Regions from separate parts of the Adlercreutzia sp. CNCM I-6216 genome, predicted to be linked through region 1. Evidence: riboswitches for the same ligand, from Rfam matches in the RefSeq annotation. Region 1 holds a riboswitch; the other holds the start of a gene.
The links. Region 1 has a riboswitch for thiamine pyrophosphate ahead of thiM (hydroxyethylthiazole kinase). Riboswitches for the same ligand answer to the same signal wherever they lie in the genome.
Positions count from the first base shown of each region.

Region 2: another riboswitch for thiamine pyrophosphate. It lies ahead of thiC (phosphomethylpyrimidine synthase ThiC); the one in region 1 lies ahead of thiM (hydroxyethylthiazole kinase).

Region 1 covers NZ_CDSBIE010000010.1:39,928-47,814, forward strand. Annotated here, with positions in the region: gene ACYVRU_RS09485 (ATP-binding protein) at 1-732, opposite strand, end outside; gene ACYVRU_RS09490 (MTH1187 family thiamine-binding protein) at 836-1,135, opposite strand; gene thiM (hydroxyethylthiazole kinase) at 1,198-2,088, opposite strand; TPP riboswitch at 2,167-2,288, opposite strand; gene mnmA (tRNA 2-thiouridine(34) synthase MnmA) at 2,471-3,580, shown strand; gene ACYVRU_RS09505 (FAD-binding protein) at 3,836-5,449, opposite strand; gene ACYVRU_RS09510 (helix-turn-helix transcriptional regulator) at 5,795-7,279, shown strand; gene ACYVRU_RS09515 (LysR family transcriptional regulator) at 7,318-7,887, opposite strand, start outside.
Region 2 covers NZ_CDSBIE010000008.1:1,654-9,540, reverse strand. Annotated here, with positions in the region: gene nrfD (NrfD/PsrC family molybdoenzyme membrane anchor subunit) at 1-624, shown strand, start outside; RNA gene rnpB (RNase P RNA component class A) at 722-1,096, opposite strand; gene ACYVRU_RS08355 (thiamine diphosphokinase) at 1,275-1,901, shown strand; TPP riboswitch at 1,932-2,057, shown strand; gene thiC (phosphomethylpyrimidine synthase ThiC) at 2,047-3,396, shown strand; gene thiE (thiamine phosphate synthase) at 3,653-4,324, shown strand; gene ACYVRU_RS08340 (cysteine hydrolase family protein) at 4,440-5,036, shown strand; gene thiD (bifunctional hydroxymethylpyrimidine kinase/phosphomethylpyrimidine kinase) at 5,161-6,018, shown strand; tRNA gene ACYVRU_RS08330 (tRNA-Gln) at 6,196-6,269, shown strand; tRNA gene ACYVRU_RS08325 (tRNA-Glu) at 6,291-6,367, shown strand; tRNA gene ACYVRU_RS08320 (tRNA-Glu) at 6,421-6,497, shown strand; gene ACYVRU_RS08315 (sulfite exporter TauE/SafE family protein) at 6,574-7,323, shown strand; gene ACYVRU_RS08310 (CCA tRNA nucleotidyltransferase) at 7,320-7,887, opposite strand, start outside.

The sequences.
Region 1 (7,887 bases):
GACCGAGGTGATGTCGTTGGCGGCGATGATGGCGGCGAGCTTGTCGGTGTAGGAGCCCTCGTCCAGCTTGGGGCAGCCGATGATGGTGACGTTGCCGCTCATGAAGCGCTCGTGGAAGCTGGCGCAGGCAAACGCGGTGCAGTCGGCGGCGATAAGCAGCCCGCGGCCCTGGTAGTAGGGGGCCTGCACCGGTACGAGTTTGATCTGGCACGGCCACTGAGCCAAGCGGTTCGGCAGAGCGGCGGCCACGGCGGAAAGCGCGTCGGTGGCGCCGGTAGCGGCCGGAGCGGCGGTGCGAGCAGCCGGTACAGGAGCGGCTGGTGCCGGGGCTCCGTTCAGGGAGCGGCTGCGGGAACCGGGGCATCCGCCCTGGTGCGCAGGCGACGGCGCCGGCTTCGGAGCGTCGTCGATGAGGGTGCGGGCGGCCGAGCCGGGACAGCCGCTGCGGTGCTCGGCCGCGGCCGGAACGCTGCAAGCCGTCGCGCCGCCGTTGCGGGCGGCCAGGTGTGCCGCCACGGCAGCCTCGTCGTAGGGAGCGGCTTCCCGCTCGACGAAGGAGATGGCGTCGGTAGGGCAGGCCGGCAGGCAGTCGCCCAGCCCGTCGCAGTAGTCGTCGCGCATAAGGCGCGCCTTGCCGTCGACCATGGCGATGGCACCCTCGTGGCATGCGTCGACGCACAGGCCGCAGCCGATGCATTTGTCCTCGTCAATGTGAATGATCTTGCGGAGCATGGAACCTCTTTCGCTTCGTGTCGTATGTCGGGCAGCATCATAGCGGGTCGACGCGAAAGCGCAAGAGGCTCCATGTAGATGATGGAAAGATGTGGACGAACCCCTACTCGGCCAGCAGCTCTTCCACCTTCTCGACCTTGGTGTGCAGGGTGTCGGTGTGCCCCGGCCGGATGTCGGCCTTCAGGACCACCTCGGTGCGGATGCCCTGGTCGGCGAGGGCCATGGTCGCGTCGCGTACGACGGCCATGACCTCGTCCCAGTCGCCCTCGATCTCGGTGAACATGGAGGTGGTGCGGTGGGACAGGCCGGAGTCGCGGATGACGCGGATGGCCTCGGCCACATAGGGCGCGAGCTCGTCTCCCACGCCGAAGGGCGCGATGGCAACGGCAACAAGGGTGTTCATAGGGCGGCCTTTCTCTTTGGTTGCAAATGCGGCTTCGAGGTTTGCGGGCTATCGCTATGGGATTACGCGGCTGATGTGCTGGTGAGTGCCAGAGGCGCCTCAGTCACTTCTTCGGTGGTGAGGTTGTAGAGGGCATTGAGGAAGGCGACTTGGAAGCTGCCCGGACCGTCGCAGGTTTCGGCTGCGCGCAGGCCGGCCAGGTTGTAGGCGGCCGTTGCGGTGAGCGCTGCCACGAAGGGATCGGCCACGCAGGCGTAAACGGCGCATACGCCGCCCAGCGAGCAGCCAGAGCCGGTGATGCAGGTCATGAGGGACGAGCCGCCGGAGAGCCGCGCCACCTGCACGCCGTCAGTGACAAGGTCGGTAGCGCCGGAAACGGCTACCGCGCCTCCCGTGAAGCGGGCGCACGCCACGGCGGCGCGCTCGGCGGCATCCACGGAATCAGTGCTATCGACGCCGCGGGGGCCGTCGCCGGAAGCGCCATCGGCCGAGTTGCCGCCAAGCCCCCACAGGTCGGCCACGGCGATGATCTCCGAGGCGTTGCCGCGCAAAATGGTCGGCGGATTCTCGCGCACGGCCTCGATGAGCCGAGTGCGCAGGCTGCCGATGCCCACGCCCACCGGGTCGAGCACCCAGGGCGTGGCCGCGGCCGCGCAGGCGCGCGCCGTGGCGGGAACCGTCTGCTCGTAGACGGGCATGAGCGTGCCCAGGTTGATGTAGACGGCCCCTCCCAGGGCGGCGACGCACTCGCCCTCGTCGGGCAAATACACCATGGCCGCCGAGCCGCCGACGGCCAACTGGGCGTTGGCGACGAAGCTCTGGGTCACGGTGTTGGTGATAGAAGGCGCGAGCGGGTTCGTCTCGCGCACCTCGCGCACGGCGCGGGCCATGAGCGTCCGCAGTTCCGCTTCAGTGCGGGTGGGGGAGGCGGTGGTAGTGGAATGTTCGGACATGGCGGTTCCTTTCCGGAAGCCGGAGCGTTGTCCTGCGGGCCGCGCCAAAAAAGGCGCTCCCCGCAGGAAGCGCCCCTTGTGCTTGGCGAGCATGCTCCCTACGACAGTGTTAGCTGACAGGTTCGAAGGGTTGGGCGCCTGTGCCCTCTCAACCACGGGACGGCTTCGCGTGCCGCCGAGCGGTACCCCTGCATGCTTTCAGCTTAGCACGATGGCTTCGACGTGCGTGTGAGGAATTCGCTCGTGCCTTTCGAGAGGCGAAGAAACAGGGAAAAACGGGGAGAGGGAGCCAAGAGAGCTGCTGTGGGCCATCGTCAGGATAAGAGGTTGCCCATAGCGAAGGATGATTGGCGTTTCGGCGTGCTGTGTTATGATGCGCCCCATGACTTTCGAAGATGACAGGGAGATGGCTGTGGCGCTCGGGACGTCCGGCGTGATGGCGGCGATGTCGGGGGGCGTCGATAGCTCCGTGTGCGCGCTGCTGTTGCAGGAAGCGGGCTATGCCGTGCGCGGCGCGACGATGGTGCTGCGGGACGACCAGGAATCGACCTGCGGGTCGTCGCGCGATGTGGAAGACGCGCGGGAGGTATGCCAGCGCCTCGGCATCCCCCACGATGCCTTCGACCTGCGCGATCGCTTCGATGCGGCGGTGGTACGCCCCTTCTGCGACGCCTATCTCGAGGGCCGCACGCCCAACCCTTGCATCGCCTGCAATCGGTTCTTGAAGTTCGAGTCTCTCCAGCAGCGCCGCCGCGAGCTGGGGCTCGACTACGTGGCCACGGGGCACTACGCCCGGCGCCGGTGGGATGCGGCCACGGGACGCTGGCAGCTTCTGCGGGCATGCGACCCCGTCAAGGACCAAAGCTACGTGCTGTACCACCTTACCCAGGACACACTCGCCCACATGCTGTTTCCCCTGGGCGAGCTGACCAAAGGCGAGGTGCGCGAGCTGGCCCGTGCCCGCGGCCTCGTCACGGCGGCGAAGCCCGAGAGCCAGGACATCTGCTTCGTGCCCGACGGCGACTATGCGAGGTTCATCGAGGGCCGCTGTGGCGCGGACACTGCTTTCAATCCGGGGGAGATCGTGGATCGGGAAGGGCGCGTGCTCGGGGAGCACGCGGGGCTCATCCGCTACACCATCGGGCAGCGCAAGGGCATCGGCGTAGCGGCGCGCGAACCGTTGTACGTGCTGGGGAAGGATGCGTTCGCCAACCGGCTCATTGTTGGCTTTAAGGACGAGCTGCTCAGCGTGGGGGTAGTGGCTAGCGATGTGAACTTCATCAGCGGCGACGTTTGGCAAGGTCCGCGCGAGGTGCTGGTGAAGACTCACTACCGCCAGCACCCGGTGCCGGCGGTGGCCGAGCAGACTGGTGTTGACGAGCTGACCGTCGCCTTCGACGAGCCCCAGCGCGCCGCTGCCCCAGGACAGGCCGCCGTCCTCTACGAAGGCGACATCGTCCTCGGCGGCGGCACCATCGCACGGGCTCTGTAGCGTTTTGCGGAAGGATGCTTGCGGAAAGTCTTCCCGCAAAGGAGATTGGCGTGGATGCCAAACTCTCGTTTTTTGGCTCCGACTGGCCGTGCTCGGGTGTCGGACTCCCGTTTTTGGAACTAACGGAGTCCTTCGGGCCAAAGAGTGGTCGAAAAGCGACGGGGCGCTCGATGGCGCCCCGTGCACTTGGGAGGGTGATGCTGGGAGGGTGCGGAAAGTCGGGAGGGGGCCCGCACCGTTGCTGCGAGAGGCGGCCTACTTGCTGGCCACAGCGCGGCCGACGACGTAGCCTTGGGTGTGGCAGCGGCCGAGGGAGAGGCCGGGCACCGTCATGGGGTAGTCGGGGCTGCCGAAGAAGTTGCCGGCGCAGTTGCCGATGGCGTACAGGCCCTCGATGGGTGCGCCTTCGGCGTTCAGCACCTGCATGTCCTTGTTCACGTTCACGCCGTGAATGATAGTGGACAGGCCGATGTGGCGGTGGATGCCGTAGAAGGGAGGCTGCTTGATGGCCTTCAGGAACTGGGCCGGCTTGCCCATGTCCTCATCGATGCCCTTCTCGGCCAGCTCGTTGTAGCGCTCGACGGTCTTCACGAAGGCGTCGACGTCGGTCAGGCCGAGCTTCTGGCCGAGCTCTTCCAGGGTATCGGCAGAGAAGGTGTTGATGAGGCTCTCGTAGACGCCGGTCTTCTCGCCCTCGACCTCGGGCATGTAGCTCGCCATGGCCTCGGGCGGCAGGGCCACTCCCGGCCAGCCCTCGGTGTCGGCCATGTAGTTGCTGTCGAAGATCTGGCTGTACCAACCCTGGTCGGCCTCGCTGCGCAGGAAGTTGCCCATGACGGCCATCTCGCAGGCGGCCTCGTTGCAGAAGCGCGAGCCGTCGTTCTTCACGGCCAAGAACGGCATGTCGGCCATGGAGCCCGGGCCGGCGTCGAAGTCGTGCTGCACCTTGGAGCCGCAGGCGTCCTCCATGCAAGCGCCCGCCCACACCATCATCTTCTGGCCGTCGCCGGTCTTGTTCTGCTCCTTGCGGTAGATGTTGGCCATGGCCGGCTCGTAGTAGGCCATCATCTCGTCGTCGTTCTCGTAGTCGCCCGTGGCCACGATGACGCCCTTGGCGGCATTGAACTGGATGTAACCGTCGGCGCCCTCGGCGATGACGCCGGTCACGGCGCCGGACTCGTCCTGCACGAGCTGGGCGGCCGGGGTGGAGTAGAAAATCTCGACGCCCTGCTGCTCGGCCCAATCGGCGATGTCGCGCATGCCGTTGCCGGTGTTGTAGGGCTTCGGTCCGAAGTCGAAGGCGAAGTAGGTGACGTCGTAGCCGTTGATGTTGCTGATGTTGCTCGTCCACTTTGCCGTGGAATCGACCATCTGCGCGCCGGCCTGCTCGCCGATGTTCCACAGCCACTTCAAAGCCTCGCCGGAGTTGTAGGCCCACAGGCGCACCTGCTCGCGGTCGGAGAGGTGGCAGCAGTCGGCGTTGATGAGAGAAACCACGGCCTCCACGCCGCCGGGAGCCGTCTGGTCGACGATGATGGAGTCGCAGGTGTTGCCCTGGGACACCGCCGTGGCCTCCTTCTGAAGCAGCGCCACCTTCGCGCCGGCCTCATGGGCCGAGATGGCGGCGGGCACGCCCGCAGCGCCGGCGCCGATGACCACGACGTCGTAATCGCGGGTGTCGGCGATGTCGGTGATGGGCTCGGGCTTCACGAAGAATGCCGGAGTTCCATCCCCGGCTGCTGCTGCGGCCTCCTCGGTGGCGGCTACCGGCTGCTGGGGTGCGCAGCCCCCGAGCATGGACACGCCCATGGCGCCCGCGGCGGCCACGCCGCCGAACTTGAACAGGTCCCTGCGAGAAATAGTGCTCATAATTCCCTCCTTGGTGTATCGAAGGGGCACCGCGCTTCGGTGCTCCCGTGTCGGCCTTGAGCATTCCTGCCGACAACTCCACCATAGGGGTGCGAATGCTTGTGTGCATCGACCGCTGCGGGAATTAGGGGGCCTAATTGTGTAACCTGTCTCCCCAACCCTTTTATAACCCCCTTATATAACCCCCTATTTCGGGCAGAGTGGGCATTTGGGGCTCGTCGGGGAAGGGCGGACGGCTGGTCTTGTTCTATAATCGAATCTATCATCTATCGCTTTCCCCTTCAACTTTTTCGGAATGCTGGGAAAAATTCATTGGTAAAACTGCGCCTATAAGGAGGTTGCGACATGGCGTCCGATTGCGTTTCCCCGACCGAGAGTGCCCGGCCCGATGCCGCAGCAGAACGGGCCCCGCTTTTTCGGAGGCCCCGGTCGGTGGCTGCCGTGCCCGTGGTATTCCTCGGTCTCGGGTTGTACCGTGCCTGGATCGAGATCGTGTTTGTGGGAACATTCGTGGTGTTTCCTGCCGCTACCGTGTCGGCGCGCGACTTATTCGACTGGACGATGGTGGTCACCGCCCTCGGCTGCACCCTCCTTGCCCGGCGCATCGGCCCCTTCTTCGACAAGCGGTGGCCTTTCGTGCTGGGCTCCGCGATGCTCGTGGCGTCGACGACGCTGATGTTTGCCAGCTGCTGGGTGGCGTCGTTGGCGGCATGGGCCGGTTATGCCGCCGCGGTGGCGGGCGGTTTCGGCATCGCCCTCGTGATCCTGACATGGAGCGAGCTGTACGGTTGTTTGAACCCTTTGCGGGTCGCTCTCTACTATTCGGCCTCCATCGTCGCGGGTGCAGTGGTGCTGTACGTCTACCGCGGTTTCATGCTGCCGTGGTTGTTTGTCATGACGGCGCTTTTGCCTCCGCTCTCGTTCTGGGCGGCTTCGCGTGGGTTCGCCCATCTTCCTCCCCAAGAGCGTCCGGCCACGGCGTGGACGCGCTTCTCGGTGCCGTGGAAGGCGGTGCTGTTCATGGCGGCCTACGCCTTTGGTTACGGTCTCATGGAAAACGGCATGTACGGGGGCGTCTTCGGCCCCCATTCGGCGCCCGGGGCCGTGCTCGTGGCGGTGCTCGTGTTCGTCGGCGTCTCTTTCCAAGGCGGCCGCTTCGACTTCTCGCTTATCTACCGGTTCGCGCTGCCCCTCATCGTGGCCGCGCTGTTCCTGGTGCCGGTGTTCGGCGGTACGCAGAATTACGCGGCCGGTTTCTGTATGGCCGCCGCCTATACAGCCCAGTCTATCCTCATCATGCTGATCTGCGCCAATATCTGTTACCGCTATGGGGTCTCCGCTATCTGGCTGTTCGGCATCGAACGGGGCGTGCGCCAAATTTTCATGTGGCTCGGCCGCGTGACCGCGGCGGGGGTCGGGGCACTCGAGTCGTTCGGAATCGGCGGCGAGGTGGCGGTTTCTGCGCTGGCGGTGGTGGCCGTGGCCTTGGCCACGGCGGTGCTGCTCTCCGAGCGTGACTTGTCGAGCCGCTGGGGTGCCAACTTTCTGTCCGGCGGCACCGACTCGGCGGCGATGATCCGCAAGCAGGAGCTGGCGGATCGTTGCGACGAGATCGCGCGAACTTACAAGCTATCGGCGCGTGAGGAGGAAGTGCTGCTGCTTTTGGCCCAGCGCAAGACGGTGGGCATCATTGAGAGGGAGCTGCTTATCGCCAACGGCACCGCGAAGGCCCACGTGCGCCATATTTACCAGAAGCTCGACATCCACACGCGTCAGGAGCTCTTCGATCTGCTCGGCCTCGATGGCCGCGAGACGGGGCCCCAGGATTAGGTCGGCATACGCAGGGACGGCGGACGGGGATGCGTGCCCTACAGTCCCGCGAGGCCTATCTGGCAGCCTTCCACGAATAGGCTCAGCTTCTCGATGTAGCTTTGGGCCAGATCAGACAGCTGCCGCTCATTGTGGACGATGTAGCCCACGCGCATGAGCTCTTTGGTCTGCAAAGGCACGCTGGCGATGCCGGTGTACATCTCGCTGGAGAGCACGCCGGTGGAGATGGTGTAGCCGTTGTGGTGCGCGAGCAGGTTCGAGAGGGTGCCGCGGTCGCTTACGGAGATGCACTTTTTGTGGGGCAGCTCGGCCAAGGGCTCCTCGGAGAAGAAGAACGAGTTGTTCGCCCCCTGCTCGAAGGCGTAGCGGGGGTAGTCCTCCAGATCTTCCACGGTCACCTCGGTGCGCGAGGCCAAGGGGTGCTTGTCGCTGACGAATACGTGGGGCTGCGCAGTGAACAGCAGGTTGAAGGAGAGGTTCGCGTCGGAAATGGCGTGCCCGATGACGCTCTCGTTGAAGGTGGAGAGGTACAGCACGCCCAGATCGCTGCGGAAGTCGCGCACGTCCTCGATGACCTCGGAGGTGCGGGTCTCGCGCAGGCTGAAGTT
Region 2 (7,887 bases), on a different contig from region 1:
AAGCGCATCAAGGGCTTCGACGGGTATGCGCCGAAGCTGGCGCGCGCGTTAGGCGTCGTCAGCTGCGTGCTGGGCTTCTGCGTGGCGGTGTACACGGGCATTCTGCTCATGAGCGCTCCGGGTGTTCCGCTCTGGAACACATTGCTCCTGCCGTGCTTGTTCACGGTGTCGGCGCTGGATACCGGCGTGGCTCTGGTGGAGGTTATCGCGCTGGCCAACCGTAAGAAGGCCGCGCTTTCCAAGGAGACGAACCGCATTTTGGAGTACGCGGTCGTGGCGCTGGTGGTGTTGGAGCTGGCAGTGTTGGCCCTCCTTTTGGTCTCCATGGCGGGCTCGCCGGTTCAGGAGTCCCACGAGGCCGCCGTTGCCGCCCAATCGGCCGCACTCATCATCGGAGGCGATCTGGCTCTGCCGTTCTGGGCGCTGGTCGTCCTGGTTGGACTGGTCTGCCCCCTTGCGGCGGCGCTTGTCGCCCTGGTGGGCAAGTCCGACAAGGCCCAGGGCGCCACGCTCTGGGGTGCTTTGGGCGCCATGATCGGCGGCTGCGCTCTGCGCTTCATCATCGTTATGGCCGGCCTTCATGCCGACCCGGTAATTGATGCGGTGTCGCAGTTACTCGGATAGCCCCCTCGACCCCTTTGGGTGATCCCCTTCCTTAAAAACGGTCCGCTGCGTAGTCGCAGTGGACCGTTTTGATTCATGGAGAGGCAGTGCAAACAGAAAGGCGAGCGGGCCTGTAAGCCGGGTTCTGTCTTGGGACGGCCATTTATCTCGAACGCGAGTCGCCCCGCGCCTCTAGCACGCAACCCGAGCGCACGGCGGGCCACCGTATGGCGCTCCTATTTGCGCTTGCTCCAGATGGGGTTTACCAAGCCGCGACGTTGCCGCCGCGCTGGTGCGCTCTTACCGCACCGTTTCAGCTTTTCTCCTGTGTCGCGCATGCTGCGCATCGCAGCATGTTCCGAGCAGGGGAGTCTTCTTTTCTGTGGCACTGATCCGTCGGGTCGCCCCGCCCAGCCGTTAGCTGGCATCTTGCCCTGCGGAGCCCGGACTTTCCTCGCACCCTGAAAGGGTACGCGGCCGTCTGGCTCGCTCGCCTGTGGTATTGTAGCAGAACTTGCTTCACCCTGGTCGAACCACACGAGTGACACACCGTGTCATCCTGGGCGGAGCGCGCAGCACGAGGTCGAAGGATCTAGCGGCTCCCCGCAATGAGATCCTTCGACTTGCGCTCGCTTAAGGATGACATGGTGAATGTGAATGGAGGATATGTTTTGAGCACGGTCGCATTAGTTGGCGCATCGGATTTCAATGCCGCTCACTTTGCCGCCCATTGGAAAGAGGGCGCCTTCGATGCGGTCATCGCCGTGGACGGGGGGTTTGCCTCCCTGGCAGCTGTGGACTGCGCGCCTGATCTGGCCATGGGCGACTTCGACTCGCTGGGATACGTGCCCGAGGGCATGTCCGTGAAGGCGTTTTCGCCGGAGAAGGACGCGTCGGATATGGAATTGGCTTTGGAGGAGGCCCTCGCGCGCGGCGCCGATGCCGTGGAGGTGTACGGCGCGCTCGGGGGGCGGCTCGACCACACGGTGGCGAACTTGCAGCTCTTGGCCTCCTTTGCCGAGCGGGGGCTCGCTGTGGCCGCAGTGGGGGAGCGCGAGCTTATCGCGTTTCTCGTCGGCCCCGGCGAGCTGCGCCTTCCCGCGTTGCCGAGCGGTATCGTGTCGGTGTTCTCGCTCACCGACGTTTCCACGGGGGTTGTGGAAGAGGGCCTGAAGTACGGCCTCGATGGCGTGGCCCTCACGAACCGCACGAGCTGGGGCCTTTCCAACGAGCTTGTCGGCACGCCGGCCCGCATTGCCCTGGAAAGCGGCACGCTGGCAGTGTTTTTGCCGCTCTAGCGCTGTGCCGTTCCCTATACTGGCACTACAACCATAGACTTGGGGAGCTTGCAGCCGCGTGGCGGCCGGGCAGGCTGAGAGGGGGCGCCGAATTCGCCCCGACCCGCAAAACCTGATATGGGTAATGCCAACGAAGGGAGTTTTCATGACTGACAGCCAGTCTGCCGACGCAGCACAGCCGATCACGCAGATCGACTTCGCCCGCGCCGGCGTCGTCACGCCTCAAATGGCCGCCGTTGCCGCTGCCGAGGGTCGCGAGCCGGAGGACATCCGCGCCGCCGTGGCTACCGGCCGCATCGCCATTCCGGCCAACATCCACCACGCAAGCCTCGCGCCCGCCGGCGTCGGTTCCACCCTGGAGGGCGTCCCTCTCTCCACGAAGGTGAACGTGAACCTCGGCATCTCGGGCGATCTGGCCGATGAGGCTCTGGAATGGGAGAAGGTGGACGTGGCCCTGGAACTGGGCGCTGACGCCATCATGGATCTTTCCAACTCCGGCAAGACCCGCGCCTTCCGCCGCGCGCTCGTTGAGAAGTCGCCGGCTATGATCGGCACCGTGCCCATGTACGACGCCATCGGTTACCTGGAAAAAGCGCTGATCGCCATCACGCCCGAGGACTTCCTGGAGGTGGTGCGCGCCCATGCCGAGGACGGGGTCGATTTCGTCACCATCCACGCCGGCATGAACCGCCGGGTCATCGAGTCGTTCAAGGAGACGGGGCGGCTTACCAACATTGTGTCCCGCGGCGGCTCCCTCATCTTCGCCTGGATGGAGGCCACCGGTCGCGAGAACCCCTTCTACGAGTACTACGACGAGGTGCTCGCCATCTTGCACGAGCACGATGTGTGCATCTCCATTGGGGACGCCATGCGTCCCGGCAGCGGCTACGATGCCACGGACGCCGGGCAGATCGCCGAGCTCATCGAAATTGGCAAGCTGACGCGCCGCGCCTGGGACGCCGGAGTGCAGGTGATGGTGGAAGGCCCCGGGCATATGGCGCTCGATGAGATCGCCGCCAACATGAAGCTGGAGAAGCGGCTGTGCCACGAGGCGCCCTTCTACGTGCTGGGGCCGCTTGTGACTGACATCGCCCCGGGCTACGACCACATCACGGCGGCCATCGGAGGCGCCATCGCGGCTTCTGCCGGCGCCGACTTCCTCTGCTACGTGACGCCGGCCGAGCATCTGCGCCTGCCGGACGCGAACGACGTGCGCGAGGGGCTGGTGGCTACGAAGATCGCCGCCCACGCCGCCGACATCGCCAAAGGCGTGCCCGGCGCGCGCGATCGCGACAATCGCATGAGTGATGCGCGGCGCCGCGTGGCCTGGGACGAGATGTTCGAGCTGTCGCTGGATCCGGTCCGCGCCCGCGCCGTCTTCGAGAGCGCCCCGCCTTCCACCGAGGGCACCTGCACCATGTGCGGCAAGATGTGCGCCATGAAGACCGTGAACGACATCATGGACGGTCTCGTGGTCGACCTGGATGCGGAGTAGGGGCGCCAAGGAGGCGTTGGAAGAGAATGGGGCGCGAGGCGCAGAGTCGGGTCGATCTTCGCCCCCTATTGAGGCAGAAAAATCGAGTTGTTAGACTTTTTCAGCAGGGCATTTTGCGGAAACAATGAACTAAAAAGGTCTGACCAGGCATTTTCGTAGTGTTTCCTCCTGTTTGCTCGGCATCGCGCTTGCGCAATGTCTAACAACTCGAAAAAAGTGACCAGAACGAACACCCAGTTTGGAACAAGGAGTGAACATGCCTGTACGGGAACGTGGAAAGTGGTCGGCGGAGGCCATTCGCTGTGCCTTGAAGCTGTACGCGGTGACGGACAACGCGTGGCTGGGGGAGAGGTCGCTGGCGCAGTGCGTGGAAGCAGCGCTTGCCGGGGGTGCGACCTTCGTGCAGCTGCGCGACAAGCAGGCGACCGGCGATGCGCTGCGGGCCGAGGCGGAGGAGCTGCTCGCGCTCTGCCGCGCGGCCGGCGTGCCTTTCGTGGTGAACGACGACGTGGAATGCGCGCTCGCCGTGGGCGCCGACGGGGTGCACGTGGGCCAGGACGACATGGCCTGCGAACGGGCGCGGGCGCTGCTCGGCCCCGACGCCATCGTGGGCGTCTCTACCCAGACGGTGGAGCAGGCGCGGGCAGCCGAGGCGGCCGGTGCCGACTACCTGGGCGTCGGCGGCGTGACCGGCACGGCCACCAAGCCCGAGGCCGGGGTGCTCGCAGCCGAGGAGTTCCGCGCTATCGTCGCTGCCGTGGACATCCCCGTCGTCGCCATCGGCGGCGTGAATGCCGCCACGGTGCCGTGCCTGTCCGAGCTGGACGTTGACGGCGCCGCCGTGGTGAGCGCCATCTTCGCCGCTGACGATATTGAGGCCGCAACACGCGAGCTTTCCCGTATCATCGACGAAACCCTGAGTATTTAAGTCATGGTCGCCTGCTTGCCGCAGCCGCGAAAGGGGCGGCGCTCCTGGCTTCGGGCAACGCGCAGGGAGAAACGGGACGGGAATCGGAAGACCCGTTAGCGAGAAAGGAACATCCATGCTCGGCGACGAGAACAACAACGACCTCATCGACCTCACTTCCATCGATCGCGCGAAGTGCGCGCTGCTCGTCATCGACGAGCTGGGCGATCCCACGGGAGGCCCGCTCGAGCCGGTGCTCCTGCCTGCCATCCAGCAGACGGCCAAGCTCACGACGGCCGCCCGCGCCGTCGGTATGCCCGTCGTCTTCACCAACGACGCCCACCTCCCCGGCATTGATCGCGAGTTGGCCCTGTGGGGCGCCCACGGCATCGCCGGAACCCCCGAGGCCCAAACGTCGCCCTTGCTCGATCCTCAGCCCACCGATTACGTGGTGGAGAAGCGCCGCTACAGCGGCTTCTTCCAGACGGGACTGCTTTTGCTGTTGAACGAGCTGGACGTCGACACCCTCATCTGCTGCGGCATGGATACGAATATCTGCGTGAAGCACACGGTGGCCGACGCTTATTTCAACAACTTCAACATCATCGTGGTGGGCGACGCCACGGCCACCTTCCTCGTGGGCAACCAGGAGGAGGGCCTCGAATACATGAAGGTGTGCTACGCTGCCAAGGTCGTCGACACCAATGAGGCCGTGAATCTCATCGAGGGGTAGCCCCCGTCTCATCAACGGTTGATTGCCAGAAAGGGGCGGCCGTGCAGGCGCGCCCCTTTCGTGTGAAATGATGGTTTCATGCGGCCGTTCGGGAAGCGGTCGACGCCGTCGCGAAAGGAATGCCATGAAAGCGGTTCTCACCATTGCCGGATCCGATTCCAGCGGGGGAGCGGGTATCCAGGCCGACCTGAAGACCATCGCCGCCCATCATCTGTTCGGGGAGAGCGTCATCACGGCGCTCACGGCCCAGAACACGCTCGGCGTTACCGACGTGCTCGAGGTGGATCCCGTTTTCGTGGGCACCCAGATCGACGCCGTCTTCGACGACATCCGGCCCGATGCGGTGAAGATCGGCATGGTGTCGTCGTCGGCCATCGTGGGCGCCATCGCCGATGGACTCGATCGCCACAAAGCCGCCAATGTCGTGGTCGATCCCGTTATGGTGGCCACGTCGGGCTCGGCGCTCATCGCCGACGCCGCCGTGGACGCGCTGGTGCGCCAGCTGTTTCCCCGGGCCACGGTGATCACCCCCAACATCCCCGAGGCCGAGGTGCTCTCGGGCAGGGCCATCGCATCTTCGGAAGACGTGGAGGCGGCTGCGTCGTTGATCGCCGACCGCTGCGTCGCCGTTTGGGAGAACGCGTCGGATTTCACGGACGCAGCGCCTTCCGTGCCCGCTATCCTCATCAAGGGCGGCCACGGGGTGGACGAGCCGGACGCCGCCGACGACTACCTGCGCATGGCCGACGGCGAATCGGTGTGGCTGCGGGGTACGCGCATCGCCAACGACAACACCCACGGCACCGGCTGCTCCCTCTCCTCGGCCATCGCCTGCGGCCTGGCCCGGGGCTTTTCCGTGGACGTGGCCGTGCGCGACGCCAAGGCCTACGTGGCCGGCGCCCTCGCGGCCGGTCTGAACCTGGGGCGTGGCTCGGGTCCCCTCGACCACATGTGGCAGTACGGCACCCCCATGCCCTGCTAGGGCGAGAACAGCTCTGTCGTACTGGGGTTTTCGCGCGAGCTTTTCACGCGATGCGGTTGCGGCCGCTCCCCGCATTTTTCGTAATTCCCAAAATTGGGGCTTGACGGGGGGCGCTTGCTTCCGTAACATACTCACTTGCGCTCGCCGCTTTCGGGCGGTGTGGCGAGAAAGTTATGTTGGGGTGTCGTCTAATGGCAGGACAGCGGTTTCTGGTGCCGTATGTGAGGGTTCGACTCCTTCCACCCCAGCCATTTTCTCGCGTGGCATTTCGTGGCTCCGTCGTCTAGCGGTTTAGGACGCCGCCCTCTCAAGGCGGAGGTCGCCGGTTCGAATCCGGTCGGAGCTACCAAGGAATCCGGGCCGGGAGGCGCCACGTCTCCCGGCTTCATGAAGCGCCCATGTGGCTCCGTCGTCTAGCGGTTTAGGACGCCGCCCTCTCAAGGCGGAGGTCGCCGGTTCGAATCCGGTCGGAGCTACCAAGAACTCACGAGCCGCCCTCGGGCGGCTCTTTTTGCGTCCGGCGAGTGTGGCGGAGAGGCGAGAAGGGAAGGCGTCGTGGAGTTTCTCATCGTGTGCCCGTTGGCGCTCATCGCCGGTTTCGTGGACGCCATCGCCGGCGGGGGAGGGCTCATCTCCCTGCCCGCCTACTTCTTTGCCGGCCTGCCGCCCCATGCCGCCATCGCCACCAACAAGCTCTCCAGCACCTTGGGCACGCTGGTGGCTACCGTACGCTATGCGTTGTTCGGTTACATGGTGAAGCGCTTCGTTGTCGCAGGCGTCGCCTGCGGCCTGGTCGGTTCGGCCATCGGCGCGAATCTGGCGCTTCTGGCCGACGCCACCGTGCTCACCGTGGTGATGCTCGTGGCACTTCCCCCCGTGGCGTTCCTCGTGTTCCGCTCCAAGAACCTCGACCGTTTCGCCGAACGTCCCTTGCCCCCGCGCCTGGCCCTTGCGGCCACGGCCCTCATCGCCCTGGCCGTGGGCGTCTACGACGGGTTCTACGGGCCGGGGACGGGCACCATCCTCATGCTGCTGCTCGCTGCCGTGGCCCACCAGGACGTGCGCACGGCCGCCGGCACCACCAAGGCGATCAACCTGGCCACCAACGTCGCCGCCCTGGCGGTGTTTCTCGTCAATGGTGCGGTGCTCATCCCGCTGGGGCTCGCCGCGGCGGCCTTCAATATCGCCGGCAATTGGCTCGGCTCCACCTTCTTCGACAAGAAAGGGGCGCTCATCCTGCGCCCCATCATGCTCGTCGTCATTGTCCTGTTCGCCATTCGCCTCGTTACCGACCTTCTGGCCTAGGACGTCTCCCTGCGAAGCTTTTCCGCGAAGGCGAGCAGCTCCTCGCGCTCGTTGGGGACGCGCTCGTCGATGACAGCGTCCAGGCACGCATCCAGCAGACGGCCCACCTCCGGGCTGGCCGCCACGCCGAGGGCCATGATGTCGCGGCCGTTTATGGCGAGGTGCTTCACCGTGAAAGCGGCCTCCTCTTCCAGAATCTGCTCCATGAGGGCGCGCAGCTCGTCGGCGGTATCGGCTCGGGGAGCGCAGAACGGCGCCTGGGCCAGGGCGTCGGCCCGCTTGATGTCGCAGAGGGCCGCGAACAGGTCGGTGCGTCCCCCGAGCCGCCCCAGCATGCGGCGCACGGCTCGGGCGTTGGGGGGCACCACGTCGTCGTGGGCCCGCACGAGAGGCGGCACGTCCCGGCGCAGCCAGGCAGGGAAGGGAAGGCGGTGCATGATGCCGCAGGCCAATGACACGCTGACGGCGGCATGGCCGTAGAAGTGCTCCACGGGCCCCTCGTCGGTCTCCTCGAAGAACGCCGCTGCGGGCTTGCCCATGTCGTGGAACAGGGCGCTCCAGCGC